Regions from separate parts of the Bacillus sp. GbtcB14 genome, predicted to be linked through region 1. Evidence: riboswitches for the same ligand, from Rfam matches in the RefSeq annotation. Region 1 holds a riboswitch; each other region holds the start of a gene.

What was found. A riboswitch is a leader RNA that binds a small molecule or an ion and turns the genes downstream of it on or off. The one in region 1 is predicted to bind lysine.
Region 2: another riboswitch for lysine. It lies ahead of KVT31_RS09585 (amino acid permease); the one in region 1 lies ahead of KVT31_RS07420 (aspartate kinase).
Region 3: another riboswitch for lysine. It lies ahead of lysA (diaminopimelate decarboxylase); the one in region 1 lies ahead of KVT31_RS07420 (aspartate kinase).
Region 4: another riboswitch for lysine. It lies ahead of KVT31_RS18045 (amino acid permease); the one in region 1 lies ahead of KVT31_RS07420 (aspartate kinase).

The regions. Positions count from the first base shown of each region.
Region 1 covers NZ_JAGXJT010000002.1:483,316-491,240, forward strand. Annotated here, with positions in the region: gene KVT31_RS07385 (hypothetical protein) at 1-166, shown strand, start outside; gene KVT31_RS07390 (hypothetical protein) at 186-464, opposite strand; gene KVT31_RS07395 (MFS transporter) at 493-1,755, opposite strand; gene KVT31_RS07400 (8-oxo-dGTP diphosphatase) at 1,972-2,457, shown strand; gene KVT31_RS07405 (YndJ family protein) at 2,486-4,111, opposite strand; gene KVT31_RS07410 (DUF4166 domain-containing protein) at 4,117-4,728, opposite strand; gene KVT31_RS07415 (DoxX-like family protein) at 4,732-5,640, opposite strand; lysine riboswitch at 5,833-6,019, shown strand; gene KVT31_RS07420 (aspartate kinase) at 6,219-7,448, shown strand; gene KVT31_RS07425 (VOC family protein) at 7,818-7,925, shown strand, end outside.
Region 2 covers NZ_JAGXJT010000003.1:104,339-112,263, forward strand. Annotated here, with positions in the region: gene KVT31_RS09565 (SgrR family transcriptional regulator) at 1-423, opposite strand, end outside; gene KVT31_RS09570 (MDR family MFS transporter) at 528-1,790, shown strand; gene KVT31_RS09575 (hypothetical protein) at 1,843-2,046, opposite strand; gene KVT31_RS09580 (ABC transporter permease) at 2,362-3,561, opposite strand; gene KVT31_RS09585 (amino acid permease) at 3,622-5,046, opposite strand; lysine riboswitch at 5,193-5,374, opposite strand; gene gapN (NADP-dependent glyceraldehyde-3-phosphate dehydrogenase) at 5,553-6,992, opposite strand; gene KVT31_RS09595 (ABC transporter ATP-binding protein) at 7,577-7,925, shown strand, end outside.
Region 3 covers NZ_JAGXJT010000003.1:663,466-671,390, forward strand. Annotated here, with positions in the region: gene KVT31_RS12400 (LTA synthase family protein) at 1-1,405, opposite strand, end outside; gene KVT31_RS12405 (DUF3888 domain-containing protein) at 1,659-2,054, shown strand; lysine riboswitch at 2,144-2,325, shown strand; gene lysA (diaminopimelate decarboxylase) at 2,506-3,822, shown strand; SAM riboswitch class I at 3,939-4,047, shown strand; gene KVT31_RS12415 (YezD family protein) at 4,120-4,263, shown strand; gene KVT31_RS12420 (phosphoadenylyl-sulfate reductase) at 4,350-5,054, shown strand; gene sat (sulfate adenylyltransferase) at 5,093-6,229, shown strand; gene cysC (adenylyl-sulfate kinase) at 6,242-6,835, shown strand; gene KVT31_RS12435 (nitrite/sulfite reductase) at 6,848-7,925, shown strand, end outside.
Region 4 covers NZ_JAGXJT010000005.1:474,438-482,362, forward strand. Annotated here, with positions in the region: gene KVT31_RS18035 (DNA alkylation repair protein) at 55-825, opposite strand; gene KVT31_RS18040 (iron-sulfur cluster biosynthesis family protein) at 858-1,163, opposite strand; gene KVT31_RS18045 (amino acid permease) at 1,278-2,744, opposite strand; lysine riboswitch at 2,857-3,049, opposite strand; gene KVT31_RS18050 (GNAT family N-acetyltransferase) at 3,404-3,853, shown strand; gene KVT31_RS18055 (sulfite exporter TauE/SafE family protein) at 3,893-4,903, opposite strand; gene KVT31_RS18060 (VOC family protein) at 5,001-5,798, shown strand; gene KVT31_RS18065 (aminoglycoside phosphotransferase family protein) at 5,813-6,739, shown strand; gene KVT31_RS18070 (metallophosphoesterase family protein) at 6,753-7,496, shown strand; gene KVT31_RS18075 (nucleoside/nucleotide kinase family protein) at 7,620-7,925, shown strand, end outside.

The DNA.
Region 1 (7,925 bases):
TTCGAAAAGTGATACAAGCTTTGATTACATCGTATTCCCATTAGACTTTAACAGCCATAATTTCAAAGTCGTCATAACTTGGGAAGAAAAGAACTTCTCTTACAACGGCCATCCAGTAAATGAAAGTAAAAAAATGAAACAAACATTTGTATTTAATGAAGAGTAAGCCCTAATTTCTTTAGGGCTTACTCTTTCTTTTTGAAACCAGCTTGTATCGCTTCTGTCGCTTCTTTTGTAATTTCCAGTTCTGTTGCTGTCATACTAATTTTCTTATGCCAAATATGTACGGAAGGCTTTTCATTATAAAGATGTTTTATTAATACTAGTTGATTATATGTGAACTTGTTTTCTCTATGGATGGCTATATAGACTGTGAAATTTTTTGCTTCAAAGATCTTTTCCTGCAAAGTGTATTCGCTGTCCAATTCCTTTGCTACTATGTCGTTCAAGTTTTCTATAATCATATAAGTTATTCTCCTTTCCCTTATATCATCAATCAAATCGTCGAATACTCGGCACACATAACGCTACTCCAATTGTTACAAGTACTAATATAGCTAGTGTTATAATCGTTATCTCGCCACCTATGACAGTAGCTAACCACCCTACTACCACATAACCTAGTGGCAATAAAGCAAATGAACCTAACATATCAAGGCTTGCCACTCTTCCAAATGCTTCTTCTGGCACAAGCTCTTGTAAACTCGTTTCCCAAATGAGTCCAAATATCATCATACCGAAACCTTCAATTGCCATTAATGCAATTAATGCAGGTGCCCAAGCAATAAACGGCATTATTAAAAGCGCACAACTACTTATTAAAACACCACCATAGGCAAGTAGCCCCCGCTTATGCCACCGTTCTCTCCCGCCAAATATTAGCGCGGCAATTACAGCTCCAACACCAGAAGCTGCCATTCCTAATCCATACACGTATGCTTCAAAATGATGATGAACATTAAATAACCATGGAATTAATACGACGATAATTCCTGCATAACAAATATTGATGAAAGAAAAGACTAAAATTGTAATCCATAGCCACGGATGACTTTTTAAAACGAAAACACCCTCCATAAACTCTTGTTTGTAATCAATCTTCCTCTTTTCGATGGGTTTTACTTTTTTAAACTTTATTTCTCTTAAAAATAATAAACAAAAAAATGATAGCAAATATGTTACTGCATCTAGTCCAAATCCTATTCCCGCAGATGCAACTGAAACGATCAATCCTCCAAGAGCCGGTCCAATTAGTCGTATACCTTGATTACTCATTTGTGTTAATGCATTAGCTGCATTTCGAATTTCCGGTACAAATACTTTCGCTCTTACAGCCGCATACGCCGGCTGAAATATCCCTTCCATAAGCCCATACAATGCTACGAGTATATATAGAAGTGGAATTGTTAATACATCCATAAATATAAGTGTTGCAAGCAATAGCATTAATACGCAACGAATTATATCTGTAAATAACATTACTTTCACCCGATCGATTCGATCTACGACTAATCCAGCAAACGGTAACGCAAGAATATTAGGAAGCATGTACATTGCCATAGTCATTCCCATTACAACTGTTGAACCAGTCAACGAATATACAACGACTGGCAAAATCACCATCGTTATCGAACTACCTAATGCCGAAAGTAATTGACCAATCCATAAAAATTTAAAATGTGGTGACGCTTTAACTGGCAATAACAATTTACCGACATAACTTACATTTTTCTCTGTTCGTATTTCTCCTTGCATATCTCTCTCCTCTTTTCAAATGACCTTAATCTCTGGATTTAAATACAGAAAATTCACTCTTCACTTCTTTTAATTATATATGAAACTATTAAATTTTTGGTAAAAATATCAATTAGCAATAATAAATTGTATAATTTTGTATTATTATTGCGTTTTTTGGAACTAATCACTATAGTTAAACTATAAGAGACTCATTTTATAAGAGGAGAGATTCGGATGAGTACGAATTGGAAAAGTATCGAACACCGCATTTATACAATGTGTATGGTTCAGCGGAATAACGAAGTATTGCTAATACAGCGCCCCGATCATCTAGGCTTCCCTGGTTACATCGCTCCTGGCGGTAAAGTAGATTTTCCAGAAAGTATCGTTCAAGCTGCTGAACGAGAAGTAAAAGAAGAAACTGGATTATTTGTTTCAAATTTGACTTTTAAGGGATTAGATGAATACGTAAATCCGAAAGAAAATGTTCGATATATGGTATTTAACTATTGGACAGATTCATTTGAAGGCGAACTTCTTATAGACCCTCCAGAGGGCGAATTATTATGGATACCAATCGATACAGCATTAAATCTACCTATGCAAGATTGGTTTAAAGAGAGATTCCCATTATTTTTTGAAAAAGGTACGTTTGAAATTCAACGTGTTTGGGACCGAGACTTAGATAAACAAGTTGCTATGACAATTACTCATACGTAAAAAAGCTTGGAATCTCTCCAAGCTTTTCTTACTTCTCCTCTATTTTCTTAATCTCATAATCAATTTCTAAAAATTCGATTCCGAATATCCACATTTTATGGTTAGCTTCTAACATTTGATTTGCGCCCTCTTTAATAATAAAAGTCTCTGCTAATGGTAAACGTATTGTAAAGAAACGAGTATGTAAATAAATCCCCTCATCTCCCTTACTATTTCTTCTCAGCTTACTAGTAATGATTAAATCATTACACTTATTACGTAATTTCAAAACTCCCGTCATATTCGAATATGGTAAAGGTAATGCAATATTCATATATGTCTCGTTCATATATGTATGCTTTGAGTAAAGAGCTAAAAAAATAGACTCTCCTGCTTCATTTTTTCTTAACCAAGCCCTTACGTTCTCTCTTCCATCTTTCTCATCTATTACACCAACGATAGAGCCATGCATCGTTTCCCACTTGCCGCCCATTCCTAAATGTATTTGTCCTACACGTTTACTCATTTTCTCATAACAAAATGCAAATGGACGGAACCAACGAGCCCATTGAATATTCGATTGTAACTCATACGCTGTTGTATTTTCATAAAAGCGAATAATACTCATAGGAATCTTTGTCACGTCAAATGCTTCACTATGAAAATCATTCATTTTATCAACTAGACCACTGTATTCCTTGCCATCTACTAAATTTCTACTATGTAAAAATGCTCCACCAATCTTCACTTTTCCTCTTAACCTGCTCATTGGTTTCCCATAGTATTTATAATTTGGAACACTCTTTTCAATCATCCAACCGACAAATGCTGGCAACGCTACTCCAATTCCATTTACCACACCGTGAATCCAAACCATTTGTGCAATTGTAATCGTCATTACTTGTTTGAAATTTCCGTATGAGTATATAAGTGAGAACATAATTGTTACCATGAGCGTACTAGACGAAATAATTAAGAGAACCTTTGCAGTGATAGAATTAAATTTCGCTTTCCAAACGTAAATACCATATCCATAAATAGCACATAAATATATGAACACTGCAAAAAATTCAAATATCCTTGAGTATGTAATTCCTATCGCAACTGTCATAGGTGAAATAACTATGATAAACATAATTACATCATATACTTTACTTCTCTTTTCTCTTTTCCTTCCTACTAAACCAGCTGATAAGGGCAATAGAAACGCCGAATAATGAAAGTGGGCAGCTGTGAGTAAAACAATATCAGAACTAAAGTTCATAATTGAAAGCCTTGCTACTGAAGCAAAAAACCAAAAACCACCTAAAAACAAATAAATAAACGCACTATCTATAGCCGTTTCTTCTAATGGCTTCCATCCTCTTTCTAGTAATCTATTTATACCGAATAACGCAACGATCCCCGTATATACAAACCAAATTATCGCAAAGAAATATTGATTTGTTACAAATGATAACATTGCACTAATTGCTGCGACCGGATATAAAAACGATACGGCTTTATAAAATAATACATACGATCCATTTCGTGTTCTTGTATCAATAATACAAAATGACATCGGTATAAATAACAAAATAGATAATAATATAATTGCTTCAACAGGGTTTACATACGGCCACTCACATATTAGAAAAACAATATAACAAGCAAGACCAAATATTATATTTCTCATATCGTTTATTCCCTCTCTACAAATGTTCCTTTATATGAAAATAATGAACTAATTAACGGATTTCGTACTTGTACGTGAATTCGAAAACATTGTAATTCGTCATCATAACTTTCAACAATTTTTGCCTCTCCGTATAAAAGTTTCGGCAAAGGAATTTTTCTCCCAAACATATAAAACCATTGTTTCTTTGAAGCAATATGCATTGCTCCTAACTCATCAATATGAAAATTTAAAGTAGAAACGAGGATATGTGGTTCACCAAAATAATCTACAATTTCATTATTCTCTTCATCCAGTTGCATAACCGCATTAAAATATCTTTCCTTATCATGAAAATAAAACGTGCGATTCCACCTTACAATTTCTATTCCATCTTTATCTCGTCCAGCAGTATTATGTATCACAAACGGAACTTTTTTCCCTCGCTCAGAGAAAAACATTCGGAACTTCGATGCAATTTTCAAAATCAATTTAACGAAAAAAGAGCCACCGTAAATTTCATCCATTTCCCCTTCCCCAATAAAGCTATTTTCCTTCGTTATCGCATATCGTTCCTGCAATTTTGGATGAAGCCTTTTATAAGAATCCCCTAATAGTCTTTCATACATATTAGACATACATTATCCCTTTCTCGTCCTCTTGCAATTTTTTGCACTTGGCAAATCGAAGCTATTCATATAACCGACAATCGATACTCCAATTAGAAGCAGATTTAACGTAATTGGATTAAATGGCTCTGTAAAACTTGCAACATTCGTAAATCCTGCTGCTATCGTTAAGGCTATTAACATGAAAATATGTAGTATAAATAAATTACGTTTTGGAAATGGAAGTAACCATATGACACCAAAAATAACTTCTAACAACCCAATTATTTTAAGAATAAAAATACTATTTTCAGTTGAATCAATTATGACCGAAAGCATTTTCACTTCTTCTGGATGGGTAAAGATTATTTTCGGTACAATCCCTTGATATAGCCATACAAAAGCAAATAAAAAACAAACGAGCCAATATGTCATTGTTCTTCTAATTAGCAACCTAGGATGAAGCCCCTTTTCTAACCATAATTTTAAAGCATCAAAACTCCAAGCAGTCGCAGAACCTAATAACGGGCGAAAAACATATGAATCTATTACATTCCCTATACGACCAAATCTTGTATCATAATCATATTGTGTTTCAAAATGAATATATTCATTATTCGGTGTATATTTCCAATACCCACGTCCAATTTGTATAAGTGATAATTGATTGTCTGTCCAAAATTTCAAAGAAGAAATCCGTTCTCCAGTTTCTTTTCTTATCTCACCTAGCGATTCCCCTTCTCCGGCTATTTCAAGTCCAAATCCAATTTTTGTCTTATATAAAAACTTCTGTGGTTCTCCTGCTTTTTTCTCTAAATACGTGATTTCTGTAAAACGAACATCCCACTCTGTATGTATATGTGGTTCTTGTGTATGCTCCCATAATTTCTCCATTGTTGTGTTCATTTTTGTTGCTACATAAATAGGCTGTATCTTCCCCATCCTTCCACCTCCTATACTCTATATTTTTAATGTACATGCAATGAATTGATTTTGCTACATTTTTCACAAACTAATCCGAATAAAAGATAGAATTTTTAAAATATATATAAAACACTTGATTCCACGAAAAATTTAAATTATTATAAAACAAATGTTACCAACAACTTCATAAATCAAACACTCTCGCCTAAAACGTGAGATAGAGGTTGCAATACTTATGATTATTCTAATGGAGACACAGAGATGTCTATGAAATTAGATGAAAGGAAGTATTGCCGAAATCGATAATTTTCTCTGCATTTATCGATTGGGGCTGTTTTCGAATAGAAACAGAACTGTCATATGTACAGAAGTGTACGTGTGAAGAGCTATCTACAAAAAAGAGATATCATTTTCATGGTATTCCTTTTTTGGCGGTTTTTTTATTAGCTCCGTTTTCTGTTTCCCTTTTCCTGTAACAGCACCATCCTCACTTATTTGAGATGGTGTTTTTTGCTTTTCTCTGGTAACTACAGGAATATTGGGATTTATATATGTCCTAATCTATTCTTAAAAATGGATGAAAGAAGGAATTCGTAATGGAAACGATTGTACAAAAATTCGGTGGCACTTCTGTCGGAAATGTCGCGCGCATTCAACATGTAGCAAATTTAATTATTGAAGAATATGAACGAGGGCATAGTATCGTCTCTGTCGTTTCAGCAATGGGAAAGAGCACAGATGAACTTGTAGCACTTGCTAACGCTATTACAGAAAATCCGAGTAAACGCGAAATGGATATGCTTCTATCAACAGGAGAACAAGTAACCATTTCATTGTTAACAATGGCACTACAAACAAAAGGTTATAACGCGATTTCATTAACAGGATGGCAAGCTGGTATTACGACAGAATCTGTACATAGTAGTGCACGGATTACTGACATTCATACAGATCGAATTCAATCTTATCTTACTGAAGGTACGATTGTTATCGTAGCTGGCTTCCAAGGAGTTAGTGAAAACCATGAAATTACAACGCTTGGCCGCGGTGGTTCTGATACAACTGCTGTTGCATTAGCCGCTGCATTGAAAGCAAAAAAATGTGATATTTATACAGATGTAACAGGCGTATATACGACGGATCCACGAGTTGTAAAAGATGCTTATAAATTAGATGAAATTTCTTATGACGAAATGTTAGAACTTGCAAACCTCGGTGCTGGTGTATTACACCCTCGTGCTGTTGAATTCGCTAAAAATCATAATGTTATTTTAGAAGTTCGCTCAAGTATGGAACAAGAAAACGGAACAATTGTAAAAGGAGAATGTAACATGGAACAACAATCAATCGTTAAAGGTATTGCATTTGAAGATAATATTACACGTGTCACAATAAAAGGATTAGAACAAGGATCGCTTTCCACTGTTTTCTCTACATTAGCAGCTGCACATATTAATGTAGATATCATCATTCAAAGTATTACAAATGAAGGAACTGTTCATCTCTCCTTCTCCATCCACTCGAGTGATTTAAAAGAAACTTTAGAAGTGTTGGAACAAAACCACGAAGCACTTCACTATGAATCTGTAGAACATGAAAATCATTTAGCAAAAGTATCAATCGTAGGATCTGGTATGGTATCTAACCCTGGAGTTGCCGCGAATATGTTCACTACTTTAAAAGAAGAAAATATTCATATTAAAATGGTAAGTACATCAGAAATTAAAGTGTCTGTCGTTATTGACCGCCTTCATTTAGTAACAGGTGTTGAGGCGCTGCATCAATCATTTATGGCGAAAATTGAGCCTTTAGTGCAGATGAGTTAATTTTCACCGGTAAAACTTAAAACAAATGAGATGAATCTATTTCCTTCCTATATAAATAGAAAAAGAGCGGGAATATTTTGTGGGAAAGTCGAAGTCGTTCTATAGAATAACAACTACACTATCAAGTTCTTAAAACTACTTGGACATGATAGTATTCACGAAATAAAGTTCATACGTATCTCAATAGTAGAAGATTTTCGAAGTGTTGTTCGTTAACAAGATGCTATATGATATACTAAAAAAACACCTTGTCACATTCTCCTACACTGTGACAAGGTGTTTTTGTTTAGAAGGAATTTGTAACTTTTTAATAGTATAATTATGGAGATGCTTAGATAACACACTTTTATATATAAGGAGATAAAGACAATGACAAAAAACAAATTACTAAGAATGGACAATGTCAGCATCGTTGTAGAATCCCTTGATAACGCAATCTCTTTCTTCGAAGAGATTGGTTTGAAACTCGAAGGGAGA
Region 2 (7,925 bases), on a different contig from region 1:
AGCCGGATCTAATGGGAATATCTTTCTTGATATAGGAATTTTTAATATGTCGTACATATCATTTGAAGGTTCGTATCCAAAATGATGATGTAGTTTATTTTCTATCTTTTTTTGAAGTGCAAGAGGTAGCGGTTCTTTTAAAAGAAGAAAGATATCCTTTAATTTTTCTTGCGCTAACAGTTCATCTGTGTAGGATTCAATCGCTTCTACGAGACTATGTATAAATTGAATTTCTGTTTTATTCCCGCGGCCTCTCCCTGGAGTCCAGTGAATGAATTGCTCCTCGCTCATTTTCTTTAATAAAATTTTTACGTTTTTCGTACTGCAATATAAAATATCCGCTAATTCTTGTAAGCTATTTCGGATATGTTGTTGATCTTGTGCGTGTAGTCTTAGTCTAATGTAATAGTCCATAATTTTCATATATACACTTCCTTCTATAATAAAAGGGGAAACTCTTTAGAATATTCTAACCTTTTTCTTCCTCTTTTTCAAAGTAAAATAAGTAAGCATAAGGAGGGGGAACAATGGGATTTTGGAGTATGCATCGAAATATAAAGATTAGAATTATAACTTCGTTTTTAACACGTGCTGTGTCCACGATGATTTTTCCATTTATGGCGATTTACTTTTCAATAAAGTTAGGTAGTGCGATTGCAGGTGCGTTATTACTCATTAATGTCATAGCTTCATTAGTAATTGGTTTATACGGTGGATATGTGGGGGATCGGCTCGGTCGTAAAAAGGTGATGATTATCGGTCAAAGTATACAAGTCATTTCCATTGCTTGTATGGGGGTTGCGAATTCGGATTATGTAGACTCACCGTGGCTAACATTTATCTTTATGTTAGTGAATAGTTTAGGATCTGGACTTATGAATCCTGCGACAGAGGCGATGTTAATTGATGTGAGTACACCGGAAAACCGAAAAGTGATGTACAGCATTAACTACTGGGCAATTAATTTATCCATTGCGATTGGAGCGATATTTGGCGGATTACTATTTGAGAACTATAGATTACAATTGTTTATCGGATTAACAGTTATTGCAGTTATTACATTATATGTGATGGCCGTATATATGGAAGAAGTGTATGTAGCACGAAAAACGGTAGAGAAGAAAAATGTATTAAAAGATATGGCGGATAGTTATAAAGTCGTGATGAAAGATAGAGCGTTTCTAATTTTTTGTGCAGCAAGTATATGCACATTATCTTTAGAGTTTCAGGTTAATAATTATTTAGGAGTACGTTTGCAGCAGGAATTTGAAACGGTGCACTTTTTCTTTTGGAATGGTGTTACGTTTGATTTAACAGGTATTCGCATGATGAGCTGGATTTCAGCAGAAAATACAATTTTAATTGTATTGTGTTCAGCGCTTCTTATTAAAATGCTGAAACGCTTCAACGATTTGAAAATTTTATATGTAGGCTTATTCATTTATACGATTGGCTTTACAATACTCGGAACGAGCAATAGTTTATGGATCTTATTAATCGCAGGGCTTTTCCAAACAGTAGGAGAGATGATGTATGTGCCAGTACGTCAATCTATAATGGCAGATATGGTGCCAAATGAGGCGAGAGGTTCTTATATGGCGATTAATGGGATGGTCTTTCAAGTGGCAAAAATGAACGGGGCATTAGGTGTTATGATAGGCTCATTTCTTGCATCTTGGGGCATGAGTGCTCTGTACTTTATCGTTGGTATGAGCAGTATTTTATTATTTATGAAAGCGATAGGGAAAGAGAAGTATGAGGGTACGAGAGAGGTTTCTCAGATTGGGTAAAACTATATAAAAAGCGAACCAGTTATACTGGGACTCGCTTTTTATATGATTTTTAGAACGGATCAACTTCAGCTAAGTCTGGAGTGGTGCTAGGCTGTAGCAAAAGGTTTTTTAACGTTCCTACTTCAGAAAGAGCTACTAATATGTAGCCACTAATTAGTACAATAAGCCCAATGACGCGTAACGTTTGTAAGCTCACTTCATTATTATTCGTTTCCGGTGGATTTGGGGGCGTTGAAGGCGGATTATTATTCATAAATAAGGCTCCCATCTTTTGTATTTATCCCGCGTTAACGGACAGTAAAACTCCCACCTCAAAATTCAGTTGGAGCAAAGCAGTTAGGTAGGAGTCGGGCTGTCCGTAAACGTCCGATTGGTGAAGGCTAATAATCAGTGGGGGATGAACAAAACCCCCACTGATTAAAGTTTCACTTTATATATGTGTAAAATCATTAGTTAACTTATGGATAGGAATTGTATAGTCATTTTCACTATATGAGAATTGCCTATGAAAAGTGATTAGAAATTTGGGGACGAAAAAAGAGGCTGTGATGTACAGCCTCTTTTTTCGTTAAAATGCGGAAATTCTTTGCTTCGTTTTTGGTACAATAATAAATTTGATCCAGAGTAACCCGATAATCAAAATGATAAGGCTATGTAAAAGTTGTACTGTAGCAATGAGTATAACAATCGAAAATACAATGAGTTGCATGCTTAGTAATATAAAGATTAAGCGAAGAAATTGGTTCATTCGTTGTTCAGTATCAATTGGATATAATGCTACGATAATATTTCCCGAAAAATATTTCCACAGGGAACGGAGCTGCATAGAAATCATATATAGGACGATATATGCAATAGCACCTTTTACGTATATGTTTGGTATAAAATATAAGACGAAGGCACCAATCACTCCTAAGCGAATATATATACCGAAATAATCATTCCCGCGTAAAAATGCGAGTGTATGTAAATAGAAGAAAGTTGCTCGTTTTTTATGTAATAAAGGTTCAATCCAATTTGTAAGCCATTTTCTTTTATTTACTTGTTTATTCAGTTGCGGAACATCGGTGAAAATGCTAGCAAATTGATAAAAACGAACGTTCATTTTTTCTTCTTGTTCGATTATGTAATCCCACGGTATTCGTTTTGTAGGCTGTTTTTTCGTATATAGAAGCAGGAAAGCAAGTAGTAAGAGCAATCCGCCTAATATGAGAACATGTGCCGAGTAAAACAGCATGAAAATGATTAAGGCGTTACAAGCAATACGAATAATAAACCATATATTTTTTTCATGACTATCACGCCACATCCAATGTATGTACATGTTCCAAGCTTTCGTAATCATTAAAACGATAAAGATTGTACATAAGAAAGGTACTGTTACTTGTAATGATTGCAGGGCAAGTGGAACGAGAATAAGGAACGTAAATAATAATGGGAAAAGCTGAATGATGTAATTATATAGAAGAGATTTTTTAAAATAAGATGTTAATTTCTCTTCTAATGCAAGCAAATAGACAGCATCAGGTTTTTGAATAAATGTACGGATTGGGCATCTCGTTATAATGAATGTCAGTACAATCGTGATGAGTAGTAAAGATATTCCTTTAGAAGGAGATGTTTTTAGAAACTGAGCATAGTAGTAAGCGCCAACGCATGAAATAAAGATAAAGCTATATAGTAACCCGTTAATCATACGTGCAAAGTATGTAATGATATTTTGCATATGTTGTTGGAATCGACTGCTCCATAGCGATTCAATTGACATGTTTTTCACCTCTTTGTTCTATTATATATGTTTTACAAAAGAAAAAACGAGCAAATTGCGTTATGCAACTTGCTCGTTTTTCTTTTCGTTATTTTTTTTCTGATCACGATTCATTAATGGATAGAAGGCAAAGCCGATTACGAATAAACCAATTCCGAGAAGGAACGTTTTTATATCGGATGCGCCGGTTTTAATAACCCATAGTGCGTAGCAAAGTGCGATCACTGCGACTATACCATCTGTAATTCTTGCCCGCATTTCATTTTTATATGTTTCACCAGTTGCAACTAGTTTTAACTGAAAGATTGGTGAAACGAGATATGGAATGAGGTAGGCCAGTGTTGATACGGTAATAACGAATGTATAAGCTTCCGCAATTGTTCCTGATAGTGTTGAGAATAAGAACACTTGCGACATAATGTTTGTTAGTCGTAATGAATAAATTGGGCTTCCTTTTTTATTTGTTTTCGTAAAGAAGGAAGGGAAGAAACCTTCTTTTGCTGCTTGGTATGGTACTTCTGAGCTTAATAAAATCCAGCCTAAGATAGAACCGAATAGGGAAGTAAGAGCAAGTAATGCCATCAGTTTCCCGCCGCCATGACCCATTGCAGCGTTTAATGCGTCTGCTAATGGACGTTCAGAAGCTTGTAATTTATCAACGTGAAGTACACCCATTGTTAAAATTGTAATTCCTAAGTAAATCGCAACTGTAATAAGTAATCCCGCAACTGTTGCGCGCTTTACTGTTTTGGGAGAGGTAGCACGGTTTGATAAAAGTACTGCCGATTCAATTCCGATAAATGCCCAAAGCGTTGTAAGAGCAGCTAAATTTACTTGGGAAAGAAGGCCGTGTGATACACCTGATTTATCGATCATCGGTGTGTACCATTGTCCAAACTTAGAAGCTTCGAATGCAAATAACGTAACGACGATGAATAAAAGGAATCCAGTTACTTTCGTTGTTGTTGCTAAGAAGTTTAGCTTTCCAGCTCCGCTTACACCGTTTGTTAATATAATATGAGTTCCCCAAAGTAAGATGGAACAAATCGTAAATGTAATTAGTTTTCCGACTTCTATGTCAAAAGAACCGATTGAAAATAGTAGTCGTGTATCTTTCATAATTGGGAAGAAGAGTGATAAATATCCCGCGAAAGATGTAATGATGGCAACGTTACTTGCCCAGTTTGCAACCCAATATCCCCATACCATACTGAAACCAGCCATTTTTTTCTTTTTTGGTGATGAGAATAAAGCATATGCATGACTTTGTGGTCCTGTCGTTAAATCAGGACGACGAATTGCTAAATTACCGAAAACAAGAGCTAGCATTAAAACACCAAACCCTGTTGTTAACCAAGCTAAAGTGACACCGAGAGGGCTTGCTGTTTGTGCCAACGTACTTGGCACCATGAAAATTCCAGCGCCAACCATATTACCGACAACGAAAGCTGTTAGTACCCAAAAGCCCCATTTTTTTTGTTGCATAGAAAATACCTCCAAAGTTAGTATAACCAAGTCAAGCGAGGAGATATGTATGTCTTCTTAGTAGAGAAGAGAAGTCCCAAACAAAACAAAAAAAGCACGTAATTTGCCGCTACATGCTTTCTATCTTATAAGAAACCCACGACATACCTCTCGATAGCTCTCCACAAACGAAACGTTTGTGACAGTTCTGCACTTATTAAATGCAGACCCAGCAAGTGTGCATGGTGGACACGACTTACTTCGGCAACCATTCCTTTCTCATTTCTTCATCAATGCCACTACATCTCCTGAAATGATACTCTTAATGATTGCAACCTCTACCTCACCGAGATACGAATGAGGATTTAAATATTAAATTAACGTATTTAAGAGTAACAAATGAATTTTTATACGTCAATGGATATATTAATAATCAGATTATAGAGAAGAGTTTGTTATTAGGGATGGATAATTATTTGATATAAAAAGAAGCTGATCCCAAATTAGATCAGCTTCTACATATAAGATTAAACTAAGTTTAATACAGTTACTTTTTCACGTGTCATAGACTCAAGGCTCTTACGAATACCTTGTGCGCCCATACCTGAACCTTTTACACCGATGAATGGGAAGTGGTCAGGGCCGCGCTCTGTGCGTCCGTTAATTTGAACAGAACCAGTTTCGATTTTGTTAGCAATTGCAAATGCTTTGTTAATGTCTTTTGTGAAGACACTTGCTTGTAAGCCGAACTCTGATTTGTTAGCAATTTCAATTGCTTGCTCATCTGAAGAAACACGGATGATTGGAAGGATTGGGCCGAATGGCTCTTCCCAAGCAACTTTCATTTCTTCTGTTACGTGGTCGATTAATGTTGGATAAATTAAGTTACGCTCACGTTTGTTACCAATAACAATTGTAGCACCTTTTTCAACAGCATCATCAACTAAGCCTTGAACGAAGTCAGCAGATTTATCGTCGATTAATGGAACGATTGTGCTGTCTTGTTCTGGAGATCCAACTGATAGTTCAGCTACTTGCGCTTTTAATAAGCTAACAAGCTCGTCTGCTACGTTTTCGTGTACAAGTACGCGTTTAATAGCTGTACAACGTTGACCAGAGTAAGAGAATGCACCGCTTACGATATGGTTTGCAGCATCTTGTAAGTCAGCATCTTCACGAACAATACCAGGATCTTTACCACCAAGTTCTAATACAAGTGGAATCATTGCAGCTTTTTTCGCTAAATGTTTACCTGTGTTTGTACCACCTGTGAACGATACCATATTGATGCCTTCGTGTTCTACTAAGTAGTCACCAATTACAGAACCGCGTCCTGTCGCTACGTTTACAAGACCTTTTGGAAGGCCAGCTTTATGAAGTGCTTCAACCATTTTAATACCGCTAATTGCACCTTGAGTTGCTGGTTTGAAAATAACAGCGTTACCCATAATTAATGCTGGTGCAAGTTTTGCAGCAGATAAGTTTACTGGGTAGTTAAATGGTGCGATTGCTAATACAACACCAAGTGGTGCGCGTTGGATAATCGCAAGTTTAGATTTCGTTCCGCCAGGGAAGCTATCGCCCATCATGCTTTCTCCGTGCATATGAAGAGCTTCTTCAATTGTGTAACGAATGAAATCAGCTGTACGAACAACTTCTTTCTTCGCATCTTTATATCCTTTACCGACTTCTTTCATAATGATATCGGCAATTTCATCTTGCATATTTACGAGCTCATCAGCCCATTTATATAAGTATTTTGCGCGATCTTGTAGAGAAGCTTCTGCCCATGATTTTTGAGCTTCTTTTGCAGATGCAATTGCTTCATCTACTTCTCCGCGAGTAATTGCTTGTACTTGTCCAATTACTTCGTGTAAGTATGGAGATGGAATTTCGATTGTTTCTCCTGAAGAGCTTTCTCTCCATTCTCCGTTTAAATAAAATTTGTACGTATTGCTAGTTGTCATGATTAGTCCTCCTAAAATAGCAACTTGTAAGAGTGAGTATAAGGTGATTGTAGGGGGTTTGATAACATTTTTCAAATGAAATGTTTGTGAAAACGATTTCTTATTCTTTTTTTATTTTGTATGCCCTTTCTTACAGAACATTCTCTTATTTCAAAATGATGTAGCGTATATTTTTATTCGGTGTGTAAAAAAATAATTGACAGAATACTCAATATAGTTGTAAGATTATAAATGGAAAATAAATGAAGGGGGTGTGCGTAATGATTGTAATCGTAAATGTAATGGGCTTAGCTCTGTTAAATGGCAGAAAACATTCATATCATTACGCAACCCGTACGGATATATAGGGCATCTTTGTCTTATAAAAAGCGTACGTTGCGTATATCGTAACGTACGCTTTTATGCATTTCTGTGCATATCGTCAAGCGGCGGTATGCTTTTTTTTGTTTTCCATGTTACTATATAAAATTTTGGAAGGTGGAAAAATGTGATGAGATTGTATGGGTTACGAAATGTAAATGTGATGGGTCTGGATAGCGGATAAAGAATGAGAAATAAGCGAGAACGAGAAGGGAGAGGTTACATTGTTATCAGTATTACTAAAGTTAAAATGGTTTTTTAAAGAGCATTGGAAGAGATATAGTATCGCCATTGGAGCTCTTTTAATTGTAAATATAGTTGAAGTCATTCCCCCGAAAGTGCTAGGGGTTACGATTGATAACATAAAAACAGGAACGTTAACGAATGAAGCGATTATGCAATTTATTCTTATTTTAGTAGGGGTTACGGTAATAGGATATGGTCTTACTTTCGTTTGGCAACATCAATTGTTTGGTGGTGCATTCGTACTGGAGAAGACGATGCGCTCTAAATTTATGGGGCATTTACTTAAAATGACACCGACGTTTTATCATAAAAATCGTACTGGTGATT
Region 3 (7,925 bases), on a different contig from region 1:
GATCTCCATAAATGACAATAACGGAATTATCATACAGTCCTTCGTCTTTTAATTGTTTAATAAATAATTTAAGAGCTTCATCCGTGTAACGAACGGTTGGGAAGTAGCGGTTTACAACACCACTTTCCGAATTAAACTCATCAACATATTGATCTTCTGGATTTAGAAGAAATGGAAAATGGTTTGTTAAAGTAATAAATTTTGTATAGAACGGTTGTGGTAAAGATTTTAGCTTTGGAATCGATTGTTCAAAGAACTCTTTATCTTTTAATCCCCAGCCGACAGACATTTGTTCTGTGCCTACGTAATCATTTAAATTAAAGTAACGATCATATCCGAGTGCAGGATACATTACATCCCGATTCCAAAACGTTTTATCGTTTGAATGGAAGACAGCAGAAGAATATCCGTATTTCTTTAATTGCTCTGGTGTAGCTGTATATTCATTTGTTGCGTGAGTAAAGAATACAGAACCGCGGTCTAACGGATAAAGTGAATTTTCAACGATAAATTCAGCATCAGAAGTTTTACCTTGTCCTGTTTGATGATAGAAGTTATCGAAATAAAAACTATCTTTAATAAATTCATTTAAAAATGGAGTAATTTCTTTTCCATTTATTTTTTTATTTATAACAAAACTTTGTGTAGATTCCATTGAAATCAAAATTACATTTTTCCCTTTTGCAGCTCCAAATAAGTTTTTATCAACTTGCTTATCTTTTGAGTCTGTATAGTTTTTAATTTCAGAGAATCCGTCGCCGCTTGCAAATACACGTTCAGCTGAAGATTTAGATTGAAGTGTAATATCGAATAGATGGTATGTGTATAAACCTAAATTTTTCACGACAGTTTGACGATCAAATGAGCGTGAGAACATTTGTGGTTTATAAATAACTGAAACAACAATTTGTAGTGCTAATAAAGCTGTTACACCGCTAAAGAAAGTTCGCTTCTCAGAGCGAGAAAGCGGGGTCTTGTCACAAAATGCCGGAAATTTACGCGAAAGAAACATTAAAATAATTGCATCTGCAAATAAAAGTAATGTTTTATACGTAAAGAGCTCTTTTATACTCGTTCCTAAATCAGCCATATTATTTGTTTGGAATAAAACTGGGAATGTAACGAAATCGTTATAAAACCCATAAAACATTGCATTTCCAAATAAAATAAAGGACAGTATAAAACTGGTTCCAATAATAATTCGGTTTCGGTACTTAGATGCAAGTAAAGCGAAACCAAAAAATAAAAGTAACGAAGCTAGTGGGTTAATAAAAAGCATAAATTCTTCAAAGAAGTTATCAATTCTAATATCAAATGCTAGCTTGTACACAATATATGTTTTTATCCATAATAAAACGACTGCAACGAGTGCAAATCGCAGTTTTGGAAACAGATTTTGTAGCATAATATACTCCTCTCCTAAAAGCATGACGGTTCTTGTGAGCCGGTTTGATTAGCGCCTCATTTTCTATATACGAACAGTCCTTTGTTATTATGTTTATTATACTATGAGTATCATTATACGAAAATAAAAGAGAGTTGTGGGCTTTTTTATAATAATTGAGTAGAAAAAGGGCAGTGGGAGACAATAAAACGGAGTTTCTATGTATGATAATTATCGTGCGCAGAAAGAATCGAGTAATAAAACGGAGGTTATAATGCGAAAATTATTATATTTTATAGTATGCAGTAGTGTTATACTTTTTGCCTCACCGAGTATGTCAGTAGCGCAATATGATGCACCCCTTATGGAAGATGCACTTTATTCTGTTTTATTTCCAAAAATAAATAAGGCAATTGAAAAACAATATGGGAGCTTGAAGCCTTATGAATGTCCTAAAATTATTAGTTTAAAAAAAGTGTATAGTGGTACATATTTATTTCAAGCGAGTATTGAAGTAACGAAGTATGAACGTGTTGCTGGGAAAATTGCTCCACCATTTGAGAAGGTAACGATTACATTTAATAACGAAGAGGGCGAATGGGAAGTGACAAAGGTTTCAGTAAAGCGCTTACCAAATGATACGAAATTAAACTGTAAAAAAACAATATAAAAAATTGTTTGACAAATAAAATGGTCCTTTGGTATTGTTAATAGCAACAATTAGATGTTTGAAAATTAAATAGACTTACCTCATCTACTCTCAAAGGTAGAGGCCGCAATAGGAAAGAGTAAGCTATGGGAGATTTAATGGAATCTGTGATCATAGGTTGAAAGGGACTATTGCCGAAATATAAGAATAACCATCTTATTCATATATTGGGACTGCATTGAATAAATGTAGTACTGTCATAATATTTATTTTATGGAGAGCTATTTGGAGATGTTGATGCGGTTTCTTATTTTGAGGAGATAACAACTCGTTTATTTTTTCAATATATATTTTTCCTAATAAGAAACGCGTGTGAACATTGTTCCGCGCGTTTTTTGTCTATCTAAAAGCGTGCTGCAATGAATAGAAGATTGGGGTTATGAGTTTTAGAGGAAATAAGGGAGGAATTCAAATGTATTTACACGGCACAAGCCGAATCAATGGGCAAGGACACTTAGAAATTGGTGGGTGCGATACGACGCAGCTAGCAAAACAATACGGAACACCACTTTATGTATACGATGAAGAGTCTATTCGAGGAAAGTGCCGCGCGTTTCATCGTGCTTTTAAAGAAAGTGGTTTCTCTTATCAAGTAGCATATGCAAGCAAGGCGTTCTTGTGCATGGAGATGTGCCGAGTAGCTCGTGAAGAGAATATGTCTTTAGACGTTGTTTCTGGAGGGGAATTATATACTGCGCTCCAAGCTGGTTTTCCGGCATCGCGTATTCATTTTCACGGAAATAATAAAACAGAAGAAGAAATGATTATGGCTCTTCAGGCAAATATCGGTTGTTTTGTAGTAGATAATTTCTTAGAATTAGAAATCTTACATGATTTAGCAATGCAACATGGGAAATTTGTGAACATATTAATCCGTGTAACGCCTGGAGTAGAGGCACATACACACGAATATATAACAACAGGTCAAGAAGATTCGAAATTTGGATTTGGTGTTTCAAATGGTCAAGCGATGCAAGCGATTGAGTTAGCTTTGCAAAAATCAAATTATAATGTGCTAGGAATTCACTCGCACATCGGATCACAAATATTCGAAACGGCTGGTTTTGTTCGAGCAATTGAAGTTCTTCGCCAATTTTTAGAAGAAGTGAGAGAGCAAATGAATTATGTAGTAAAAGTGTTAAATGTGGGCGGAGGATTCGGAATACGCTACACAGAGTCAGATACGCCATTAACTCTTGAGACATATGTGCGAGCTGTAACAAATGCAGTGAGAGAACAATTTACAGTATGTGAATATCCGCTGCCAGAAATATGGGTTGAACCAGGTCGTAGCATTGTAGGTGATACTGGAACGACAATTTATACAGTCGGATCTGTGAAAGACATTCCTGGTATTCGGAAATATGTATCAGTGGATGGCGGAATGACAGATAATTTAAGACCTGCCTTATATAGCGCGCGTTATGAAGCGATGCTAGCGAATCGAGGGAATGATACGAATGAGGAACTCGTTTCGATTGCTGGGAAATGCTGTGAGAGTGGAGACATGCTGATTTGGGATATTAATCTACCGAAAGTTGCTTCTGCCGATTTACTAGCAGTTTCTTGTACGGGGGCATATGGGTACTCGATGGCCAATAATTATAATCGGATTCGTAGACCAGCTGTCGTCTTCGTGAAAGGTGGTACATCACAAATTGTTGTAGAACGCGAAACATATGAAAATATTATTGGGAACGATCGCATACGTATTAAAGAACTTGTTTAAATAGAGAAAAGGAGTTGTTCGGATGGGCAATTCCTTTTTTGTAAAATAAAATAATTAAAATATATCGGAAAACTAGGATTGAAAAAAATCAGAATTGTGATAAAATACAAATACAAAGCTTATCAAGAGAAGCGGAGGGAACTGGCCCGACGAAGCTCGGCAACCTGCTTATAGAAAGCAAGGTGCTAAATCCAGCAAAATGGAATCCATTTTGAAAGATAAGGTAAAATATATTACCGAACAGTCTTTTCGAAATGGGAAAGATTTTTTTTATGAATAAAAAGGGGGGCTGTTCGCGTGAGTGTACGAGAACATTTTGAGGAAGTATCTGAGAAAATTCAAGCGATGCTTGCTGATATGAAATATGGTTCAATTACAATTGTTGTGCAAGACGGAAAAGTCATTCAATTAGAGAAAAGTGAAAAAGTACGTTTAAAGTAAAAAGCGCTGACTAGAAAAACTAGAGGCGGTTTTAACCTATTTTATTAGGTTAAAACCGTCTTTTTGCTTTTACAGGGGGAAAAAACATGTTGACGTATGAAACGTGGGAAGAAAATAGTGTTTCATTTTCAGAAGAAGATGAAACAAAAGGCGCGCTATCGGTATTAAGTTGGGCTTATAAAGAATATAAAAATGAAATTGTATACGCATGTAGCTTTGGAGTAGAAGGGATGGTATTACTGCATCTTATAAACCAAGTAAATCCATCTGCTAAAGTTGTATTTTTAGATACAAATGTTCATTTTCAAGAAACGTATGAATTAATTCAAAAAGTGCGGGGACGATTTCCTTCATTAAATATTATAGAAAAACAGCCGGAACTTACACTTGATGAACAAGCGAAGTTGCATGGTGAAAAATTATGGGAAAGTAATCCGAATCTTTGTTGTAAAATCAGGAAAATTTTACCGTTAGAAAAATCATTAGCAGCGGAAAAAGCGTGGATATCGGGCTTAAGGAGGGAACAATCAGAAACGCGTAAGCATACAAAGTTTATAAATCAAGATCATCGCTTTCAATCTATTAAAGTTTGTCCGCTCATTCATTGGACGTGGAAAGAAGTATGGCGATATGTATACAAACATAGCTTGCCATATAACCCGCTGCATGATATTGGATATCCAAGTATTGGGTGTGAGAAGTGTACGTTACCTGTAGGAGAGGGTGGCGATTCGAGAGATGGTAGATGGGCTGGGAAAGTGAAAACAGAATGTGGTCTTCATTACCAATAAGAAGAATTTGAAAATAAAGCTAAGAGAGGGTATAGAAAATGAGTACAAGAAACGAATTAATAAATCGAATAGACGAGACATACGACGTATCACAAATTGAAAAAGAAATTCAACTGGATAACATTGCGTTAAGTGATTTAGAGCTATTAGCAACAGGGGCGTATAGCCCGCTTACTGGTTTTTTAGGAAAGAAAGATTATGATTCGGTCGTAGAAACGCTTCGTTTAGATAATGGGAGCGTTTGGAGTATACCAATTACATTACCAGTAACAGAAGAAGTAGCAGAGAGTCTGAAAGCTGGAGAGGAAGTAAAACTTGTTAACGGTGGAAATGTATATGGTGTCATTCAAATAGAAGATATTTTTGTGCCTGATAAGGAAAAAGAAGCGTTACTAGTGTATAAAACGACGGATGAGGCTCATCCTGGAGTGAAAAAATTATACGAAAGACCGAACGTTTACGTCGGAGGAGCTATTGTTCTTACAAAACGCTTTGAAAATAATCCGTTTCCTTCTTATGATTTAGATCCAATTGAAACGAGAAAAGAATTTAAAAAACGTGGTTGGAAAACAGTGGTTGGATTTCAAACGAGAAATCCGGTACATCGTGCCCATGAATACATTCAAAAATCTGCTCTTGAAATTGTAGATGGCCTCTTTTTAAATCCGCTTGTTGGGGAAACGAAGTCAGACGATATTCCTGCTGATGTAAGGATGGAAAGCTATGAAGTATTACTTCAAAACTATTATCCGAAAGATCGTGTCTTTTTAAGTGTATTTCCTGCAGCAATGCGTTACGCGGGACCAAGGGAAGCGATATTCCATGCATTAGTCAGAAAGAATTTTGGATGCACCCATTTTATCGTAGGGCGCGATCATGCAGGAGTAGGAGATTATTACGGGACTTATGAAGCGCAAGAAATTTTTACAAACTTTACAGTGGAAGAGTTAGGGATTACACCGTTATTTTTTGAACATAGTTTTTACTGCACGAAATGCGAAGCGATGGCTTCGACGAAAACATGCCCGCACGGAAAAGAGGATCATGTCATTTTATCAGGTACAAAAGTAAGAGAGCTATTAAGAAACGGTGAGGTTCCACCGAGTACATTTAGTCGTAAAGAAGTAGTGGAAGTGCTAATTAAAGGTTTGAAAAAAGAAGTAGTAACAGAATAGGGAGAGAATGAGATGGATACGAATATTACTTGGCATACAGCATCTGTTTCAAAAGATGAGAGAAGAGTAAAAAGTGGGCATCATAGTTTTGTAGTTTGGTTTACTGGTCTATCAGCTTCAGGTAAATCTACGGTGGCGAACGCGGTTGCTCGTAAACTATTTGAAAAAAATATTGGAAACTATGTACTAGATGGGGATAATATACGCCACGGTTTAAATAAAGACTTAGGTTTTTCTGAAAGTGATCGTATGGAAAATATAAGACGGATTGGCGAAGTGGCGAAGCTATTTGTAGATCAAGGTACGGTTGTTCTTACAGCGTTTATTTCACCATTTCGAGTAGACCGAAAACAAGTTAGGGATTTATTAGCTGTAGATGAGTTTATAGAAGTGTTTGTAAAGTGTCCAATTGAAGAGTGTGAGAAGCGTGATCCGAAAGGGCTTTATAAAAAAGCAAGACAAGGTGATATTAAAGAATTTACTGGTGTTGATTCACCGTATGAGGAACCAGAACAAGCGGAATTAATTGTAGAAACGCACAAGTATTCTATTGAAGAATGTGCAGAACAAATCGTGAAGTACCTACAAGAGCGTAGTTTTATATAGGGGGATTTAAAAATGAGTTATGAAAAAGCATGGGCTAACAATGAAAAGTTAAATCAAACTGAGAAAAATAAATTAAAAAAAGATGGATTGGAAATTTTTAATGATATTCCTTACTATGCGGAGAATGGGTTTGAATCTATTCCGAAAGAAGAGTGGGACGCATTCAAATGGGCAGGGTTGTATTTACAAAGACCGAAAGAAGCTGGTTATTTTATGATGCGTGTAAATATTCCTTCAGGGATTATTACGAATGCACAGGCAGAAGTGCTTGCTTCTATCGCTGAGGATTATGGGCGTGACGTAATAGATATTACGACAAGACAGGCGATTCAGTTTCATTGGTTAGAAATTCATCAAATCCCAGATATTTTTAAAAGATTAGCGAGAGTTGGGTTATCTTCAGCTGGGGCTTGTGGTGATATAACGCGTAATATTACAGGGAATCCACTTGCTGGTATTGATGCAAATGAGCTGTTTGATACAACTGGTATTGTGAAAGAGGTATATGACTATTTCCAACATAATGAAGAGTTTTCTAATTTACCACGTAAATTTAAAATGTCTATTAGTTCTAACGTTTATAACTCAGCAAACGCAGAGATTAACTGTGTTGCATTTACACCTGCAACGAAAGAAATAGATGGTGAGAAAAAAGTTGGTTTTCATATAAAAGTAGGTGGTGGATTATCCGCTCGTCCATATTTAGCTGATGAATTAGATGCATTTGTTTTACCAGAAGAAGTGAAGACGGTAGCGATTGCGATTGCTACGATATTCCGTGATTTTGGATACCGTGAAAAACGTCATTTAGCTCGTTTGAAATTTCTTGTTGCAGACTGGGGAGCAGAGAAATTTAAAGAGAAACTAATAGAGTATACAGGGCCTTTACAAAGTAAGGGAGAAAGTGCTCTCAAAGGATGGAATGCAGGATATTTCTATGGTGTTCAAGATCAAAAACAAGATGGACTAAAATATGTAGGTTTTAATGTGCCGGTAGGACGTTTACATGCAGAAGAAATGTTTGAGATTGCAAGAATCGCTAAGCAGTATGGAAATGGACAAATTCGTACATGTAACTCGCAAAATTTCA
Region 4 (7,925 bases), on a different contig from region 1:
ACGCTATTCTTTTTCTAGAATCATAGGAAAGGATAGCGTTTTTGTTTAAAATACTCAAAAAGAAAAATCTTTTGGCAAAGTACCACTTTTTATCATCGTTCTTAACCCATGTTTTATAATCCAAGGGTTAACCGGATGCTGTTTATCACGTAATTGTTGTAACCATTGCAAAACGAGTTCTTTATCTTCTTTCGTAATATCGTTAATATGATTGGCTACTGATTTTTGGACATATTTAGACGGATCATTCATTAATGGTTCAAGAAGCTGTAAATTGTTCTTAAAGTCACCTTTCAAAGCGCCCATTTTTTTAGCCCAAGGAAGTCTTGGTCTTGTACCCTCGGAAACTAATCTTCTAATGTGGCTGTTTTCGTCATGAATCCACTGTTGTAATATGTCTAGTGTGTCTTCATGGTATGTTTCAAGAAAAGGCCGAATGGCATATTCAGCAGTATTTCTTTTTGTTATTTCATACATGGCGTTGAAAGAGGATTCAAAATCGTTAAGCCCATATTTTTCAACGTATTTTGCGATAGGCATGTACATATATCCGTTTGTAAATGTGCCTACTTCTGTTGTATTTTCTGGTCCCAATGTTTTCAGTAATATATGTATAGCTGCATTAAAATCTTTTTGTAAAGCATTGTGTAATTCATCTGCCATTACTTCAATACGTTGCTTTAACTCTAAATTTTCAACTTTACATGTTACAGAATCTACAAAGATGCTTTTAGAGAAAGTAGGATTGTGTTTACAAATAGAATCAGCCATTTTTTCGGCTAATTCTTCATTAAATAAAAATTTTAACGGAACATATTTACCCATTTTTTCACCCCAATTGTCAGTTGAAAAAAATTTTATTTTTTAATCGACAACCCATAAACTAAAGTCTCACTTGGAGTCGTAATGCTAAAACCAGTCGTCTTATAATCAAGTTTCACCGTATCACCAGTGTAGTCTTTCGTAAATGAATCCATTTGTACGATAAAATCAGCATCTTCATATACAACGTCATCTGCATTATATGTATCCCAAATTAAATCCACATCAACGAAAATACTACAAGAGTTTGTCATTGTCCCTCTAATGCGAATGATCTTTTTGTCTTCGCGCTCTAATCTATGTATAGCTGCTTTTGTTTCATCAGTAATGCGAATGTTCATGATATCCCAACCTTTATGTATATTTCCTTTATTATTGCAAAAACAGGAGCAATAGGAAAGGGAGAAGCATCGAAATAAAAAAACGAGCAAACAAATTTGTTTGCTCGTTTCACTTTATTTCAATTCACATTTATCAAGAGGAATTACTTTCGTTTTCTTCGTAAATTTATATCCTAACCATAGTACTAAGAAGAGTGGTAAACCGATATAAGAAACGAGTACGCCGTTCCAATCGATTGCTTCGCCCATAAATGCGCCGTAGTTTTGACCTAAAATGACGATGACACAAAGTGCAAATGCGAAGATTGGACCGAATGGGAACCATTTTGCTCTATATGGTAAGTCTTTTAAATCTTTACCTTGTGCGATATATGCTTTACGGAAACGATAATGACTAATTGCAATTCCGACCCATGCGATAAAGCCAGACATTCCAGATGCGTTTAATAACCAAATGTATACAACACCGTCACCGAATAAAGAAGCAATGAAAGCGATACTACCGACAATCGATGTTACGATTAATGCGTTAACAGGTACACCGCGGCTATCTAATTTACCAAGAAACTTTGGTGCTTTTCCTTGGCGTGCTAAATCCCAAAGCATACGAGTTGAAGCATACATACCAGAGTTACCAGCAGATAGTACTGCCGTTAAAATAACAGCATTCATAACAGAAGCAGCAAAGGCAACGCCCGCTTTTTCAAAAATAAGTGTAAATGGACTTACTGTTACATCGCTTGCGGCAAGGCTTTCAGTTGTATAAGGAATTAATAAACCGATAACGAGAATCGCAAGGATATAGAATAAAAGAATACGCCAAAATATAGAACGAATTGCTTTTGGAATGTTACGCTCTGGATCAGCAGTTTCACCAGCGGCTACTCCTAATAATTCAGTTCCTTGGAAGGAGAAACCAGCAGCCATAAATACACCGATAATTGCCATAATGCCGCCATTAAATGGTGCATCTGCAACAGTGAAGTTTTTAAATCCAACAGATTCGCCGCCCATAATTCCAAATATCATCATGAAGCCGACAATTAAAAAGATAATAATAGTAACTACTTTAATAAGTGCGAACCAATATTCAGATTCACCAAACCCTTTAACAGATAAATAGTTTAAAAGGAAAATAATAGCTAAACATAATCCACTCCAAATAAGAGAAGGGGTATCTGGGAACCAAAATTTCATAATTAATGTTACAGCCGCTAGTTCAGCAGCAATCGTAATTGCCCAGTTATACCAATAGTTCCATCCAAGTGCAAAGCCAAGTGATGGATCAACAAATTTTGTTGCGTAGGTGCTAAAAGATCCAGTAACAGGCATGTAAGCAGCGAGTTCAGCTAAGCTCGTCATTAAAAAGTAAACCATAATTCCAATTGCGGCGTATGCAACTAATGCACCACCAGGTCCAGCTGAATGGATGACACCACCACTGGCAAGAAATAGTCCGGTACCAATTGTACCACCGAGAGAAATCATCGTAAGGTGTCTTGATTTTAAACTACGTTTTAGTTCACCTTTTCCTTTTGTAGTTTCTGTTTCAGAGGTAGTTTGATTCGTTGCGCTATTCATGTTCAACACTCCTTTTCTTGTAAGATAGGAAGGAGCGGGGGAGAAAAATACAAAAAACCGCCAAAGGAATTTGGCGGAACGTTTCACAAATAACCACCCCATCATACCCTTCCGTTAAGATAGCACCCCACGTTTACACGGTAATTTTGTAAACGTGACAGTTCTGTTCCTTTCGGAGACAGCCCCAGCTCATATTTCCAGAGAAGAAATAGAAACTTCGGCAACTTTTCCTTTTAAACGGAGTCGGTGACATTCTCTGTGTCTCGGCCGTTCTACTCTTAAAAGTTGCAACCTCTACCTCATCGGATTGATGAGGATTTGATATATTACTAAGATTTTTAATATATGGCAATTGTAATGACTTTCTGAATATATTGCAAGATATTTTGTTAGGAAAAGTCAAAAAATATCGGTTATTGTATAGGAAACGCTTGCATAACTCCACCCGAACCTACTATTATGTAGCAATAAGCAAAGAAAAAATTGTTATACAAATGTTTCGCAAAAAATATTGAAAAATCCTTTAAAATTAAAAGAAAATTCAGAAAATATAATTCGACATAACTATCAAAAGAGGATTATTCTTTAAATTCGTTTCAAAGAATAAGTATAAATCTGATAAAATTAAAGTGTTGTTTAATTGAAAAGGGGAAATCAATATGAAATTAGAAACAGAAAGACTCCATATAGTACCGTGTACAGAAGAAAGCGTGCACGTTGCTAGCGAGCAAGGATATAATAGTGGTCCACATATTGTAGGGCATGTAGAAACTGTAAAACAAGATGAGGCTTTATTACCTTGGGGAGCGTGGTATGTCATTCGAAAAGAAGATGGCATCGTTCTAGGTGATATAGGATTTAAAGGGAAACCAAATGAGGAACATACAGTAGAAATTGGGTACGGATTTATTGAGAAATATTGGAATAAAGGGTATGCGACAGAAGCTGTAAGAGAATTATTAAATTGGGCTTTTCAAACAGGAGAGGTAGAAACGATTATTGCAGAGACACTCCCTGAAAATAATAGTTCAATTCGTGTATTAGAGAAATTACATATGAAGAGAATTGGCACTACAGAAACGATAATTAATTGGAAAATAGAAAAATAAAAAATACCGCTCGAAGTATATTGGGCGGTATTTTTATCGTTATGGTAGCATTTGTTTTTGATCATTCGGATATCCGGCTGTCGATGCGTTAGAACGCTTGGAATGATTACGTACCGCAATGAAAATAGAAATAATAACGACAAGACCAACTGCCACGTAAGAAAGCGAAATAATAGTTGGATCCACTTTAAATGTAGTAAGCAGTGTACGAATATTTGTAAAGATAATAAGGCCACCAACTAATACGCCAAGTAAATGAGAAGGAACGATGCGTACTAGCCATGCAGCGATTGGTGCCGCAACGATACCACCAAGCATTAACGAAAATACCCAAACCCAGCTTACTTGTTCCCAGCCAAGTGAGATGAAGAAGCCAATTGTTGCAGCAAGTGAAACAGGAAATTCACTCGTATCTACAGATCCAATAACTTTTCTAGCTTCATTTCCTCTTGCAAGAAGTACAGGTGTTGTAATCGGTCCCCAGCCACCGCCACCAGTTGAATCAACGAATCCAGCGAATAAGCCAAGCGGAACAAGCTGTTTAGCAGACATACGTTTTTTTGAAGTGACAATTTGTTTTTGAATGAGGAATCGTAATAAAATATAAACCCCTAAAGTAAATAAAAATACGGAAATGTACGGTTTAATTACATCGCCAGGTAAATTACTTAAAAAACATGCCCCAATAAATGCGCCAACTGCTCCTGGTAATGTAAGCCTGGAAACGGTATATTTATCCACGTTTCCAAATTTGATGTGTGATGCGCCAGAAGCGGCAGTTGTAACGACTTCAGCTAAATGAACCGATGCGGAAGCTACAGCCGGTGCAATACCAAACATTAATAATAATGAAGTAGACGTTACCCCATACGCCATTCCAAGTGCTCCATCGATCAATTGAGCGAAAAATCCAATAATAGCAAAGACAATTAATTTCTGCATAAATAATCCCCCTGTAATAATAAATGAAAAAGACACTTTTCCCGTATGAGAAAAGTGCCTTTGGTTTTTCCAATCAGCAATAATTAAATTTGTTTCATTATAATACATATTAATCGTATAAATCAACTAGGTTTTAAAGATTTTGAATTGAATGAAAGAAAAATAAAATATACAATAAAAGGATGGAGAGAAAGGGGAGAAAGACATGTTACGATTTGATCATCTCGTTCACGCAGTTCATGGTACACCGAAGGAAGCGGCAAAACAAATGCAGGAACTTGGATTTCATACTGTATTAGGCGGAGAGCATACTACTTGGGGTACTTGGAATAGTTTAAGCTATTTTGACTTATCATATATAGAATTTCTGGCAGTTCAACATGAAGAAAAAGCGAAAGAAGCAGAAAATCCATTAGTACAAGAAACAGTGGTGAAACTACAAAATGGAGAAGGAATGCTACAAATCGCAATCCGAACAGATGCAATTGAGGAGCTAGCAGTTAACTTTAATAAGTACGGCTTACATACGATAGGGCCATTTGAAGGGAAACGCATGAGAAAAGATGGCCGACTTTTAGAATGGAAAATGTTATTTGTTAAGCAAGAAGAGAACGGACCGAAATTACCTTTCTTTATACAGTGGAATGAAACGGATGAAGAAAGAAGAAACGATTTACGTAACATAGGAACAATCACGGAACATAAAAACAAAGTAAAACAACTTGATACAATTCATTACGCAGTGAAAGACGTTCGAGAAACAGTGCGGAAATGGGAAGAAGTAATGGGGCTAACTGTAAGTTCAGTCGTAAAAAATGAAGAATGGAATGCGGAGTGTCAAAGTGTATCATTTGGTGACATTCATGTACAGTTTTGTGAACCAATTGGAGAAGGATTAGTGCTAGAACGTTTGAAGAATCATGGTGAATATCCATTTGCAGTCGAGTTTAAAGGGAAAAATAAACGAGAGTATGAAGTGTTAGGTAGTTTGTACATATATTAATAGAGGTGAACGTTGTGAAGGAAATGCTTAAAGAGGTAGAGAAAAAATTAGAATGGCCTCGTATTGTAAAGTGTACAGCTATTTCAAAAGGTTTTTCACATGAAGAGAAATATAAAATTGAATTAGAAAACGGAGTAACATATTTTGTGAAAGTATGTGATGCTGTTCATTTTGAACGTAAACAAGAAGAATATACGTATATGAAACAATTAGAGTTATTACATATTCCAACGCCCAAGTTAATTTATTTCATAAAACTTGAGGAATTAAATAAATGTGTTCAAGTATTTGAATGGGCTCAAGGTGTAAATGGTGAAGAAGGCTTAGGGAAGCTATCGGTGGAAGAACAGTATCATGCAGGAAGGAAAGCAGGAGAAATATTAAAAGGGATTCATTCGATAGAAAAAGAAAGCGCAAGTAGTAAATGGGAAACATCTAGATGGAATAAATACGAAAGATACATAGAGGCATTAGCAGATTACGAAGTGAATTTTCTAGATTTGAAGCCAGTATTAACCTTTGTAGAAAATCATAAAGACTTATTAAAAAATCGTCCAATCACATTTTTACACGATGACTTCCATCCAGCAAATAGTATGATTCATAATAAGGAATTTATCGTTATTGATTTTGGTGGATATGATTTTGGCGATCCAATACACGATTTTTATAACGTAGCGATTTTTACTACAAGGATAAGCAAACCATTTGCGGTTGGACAAGTTCACGGTTATTGCGAGGGAGAACCATCGCTTCATTTTTGGAAATTGTACACATTATATGCAGCAATGACATTCCCAGCTGATATCGTATGGACAAACCGAAGCACACCGCATTTAGTAGATGATATGAAGGAAAGATTGAACGGAATTTTAGAAGATCATAATCAATTTTCATCCTATATTCCAAAATGGTACCATTCAAGTGAATCTAATAAATAACGGAGGAAATTATATGGAAAAAATAGCAGTAATTTCAGATATACATGGTAATATTCCGGCTCTAGAATCTGTACTACAAGATATTAAATTGAGAGGAATCAAGCGCATCATTTGTCTTGGAGATTTAGTCGGAAAAGGACCTCATTCTAGTGAAGTGATTGAAATCGTTCGTAAAGAATGTGAAGTAGTCGTAATGGGAAACTGGGATGATTTTATTACAAAACCGACTGAATTTGAAGCGTTAAAATGGCATCAAAAACAATTAACGGAAGAACAAAATAACTATTTAAGAAGCTTACCATTTTCAATCGAATTTTTTATGAGCGGCAAACTGATTCGTATGTTCCACGCTTCACCGAGAAGTTTATATGAAAGAATTCAACCACATGCCTCAAGAGAAGAGCGTATTAGTATGTTCGAAAATAGTGAGCTCACAGAGAATATAGAAGGGGAAAGAAAACCCGATGTCGTTTGTTACGGTGACGTTCACCAAGCGTTCGTTCAAAATTTCAGAGGGAAAACGTTATGTAATGCTGGTAGTGTAGGCAATCCACTTGAAATTACACAAGCTTCCTATTTAATATTTGAAGGAACATATAATGAAAAAGAAGCAGCGAGCTTTTCCATTCAACTCGTACGTGTACCGTATGATATTGAATTAGCTATCAGACTAGCAGAAGAACTTGATATGCCAGGAATTGAAGAATACAAACAAGAATTACGGACTGCTTTGTATCGAGGGTTTAAGGGGAAATAAGGAAAATATAAATCAATAAAAATATCTCTATCGTAACTTTCAATATATCGACTTACCGACAAATAATGACACAAATTGTTACCTGTAATTATGTTATGTAAACTAATTGTAGGAGGAAATATCATGAACCGAATACAACGCATGAAAGAAATTGTAGATCATATTTTAAAATTAAACTTAAATTTAACCCATCCAACAAGAGTTGGAGTAAGTGGTATTACAGCTTCAGGAAAAACAACATTTGCAAACGAAATAGCTGAAGAAATAAAAAAACGAGGATTACCAGTAACACGCGCCAGCATTGATGATTTTCATAATCCGAGAGCGGTTCGCTATGCAAAAGGAAAAGAATCTGCAAGAGGGTATTACGAAGATGCACACGATTATAAAGCTTTTAAAGAAAGATTATTAAAGCCTTTAGAGCTTAAC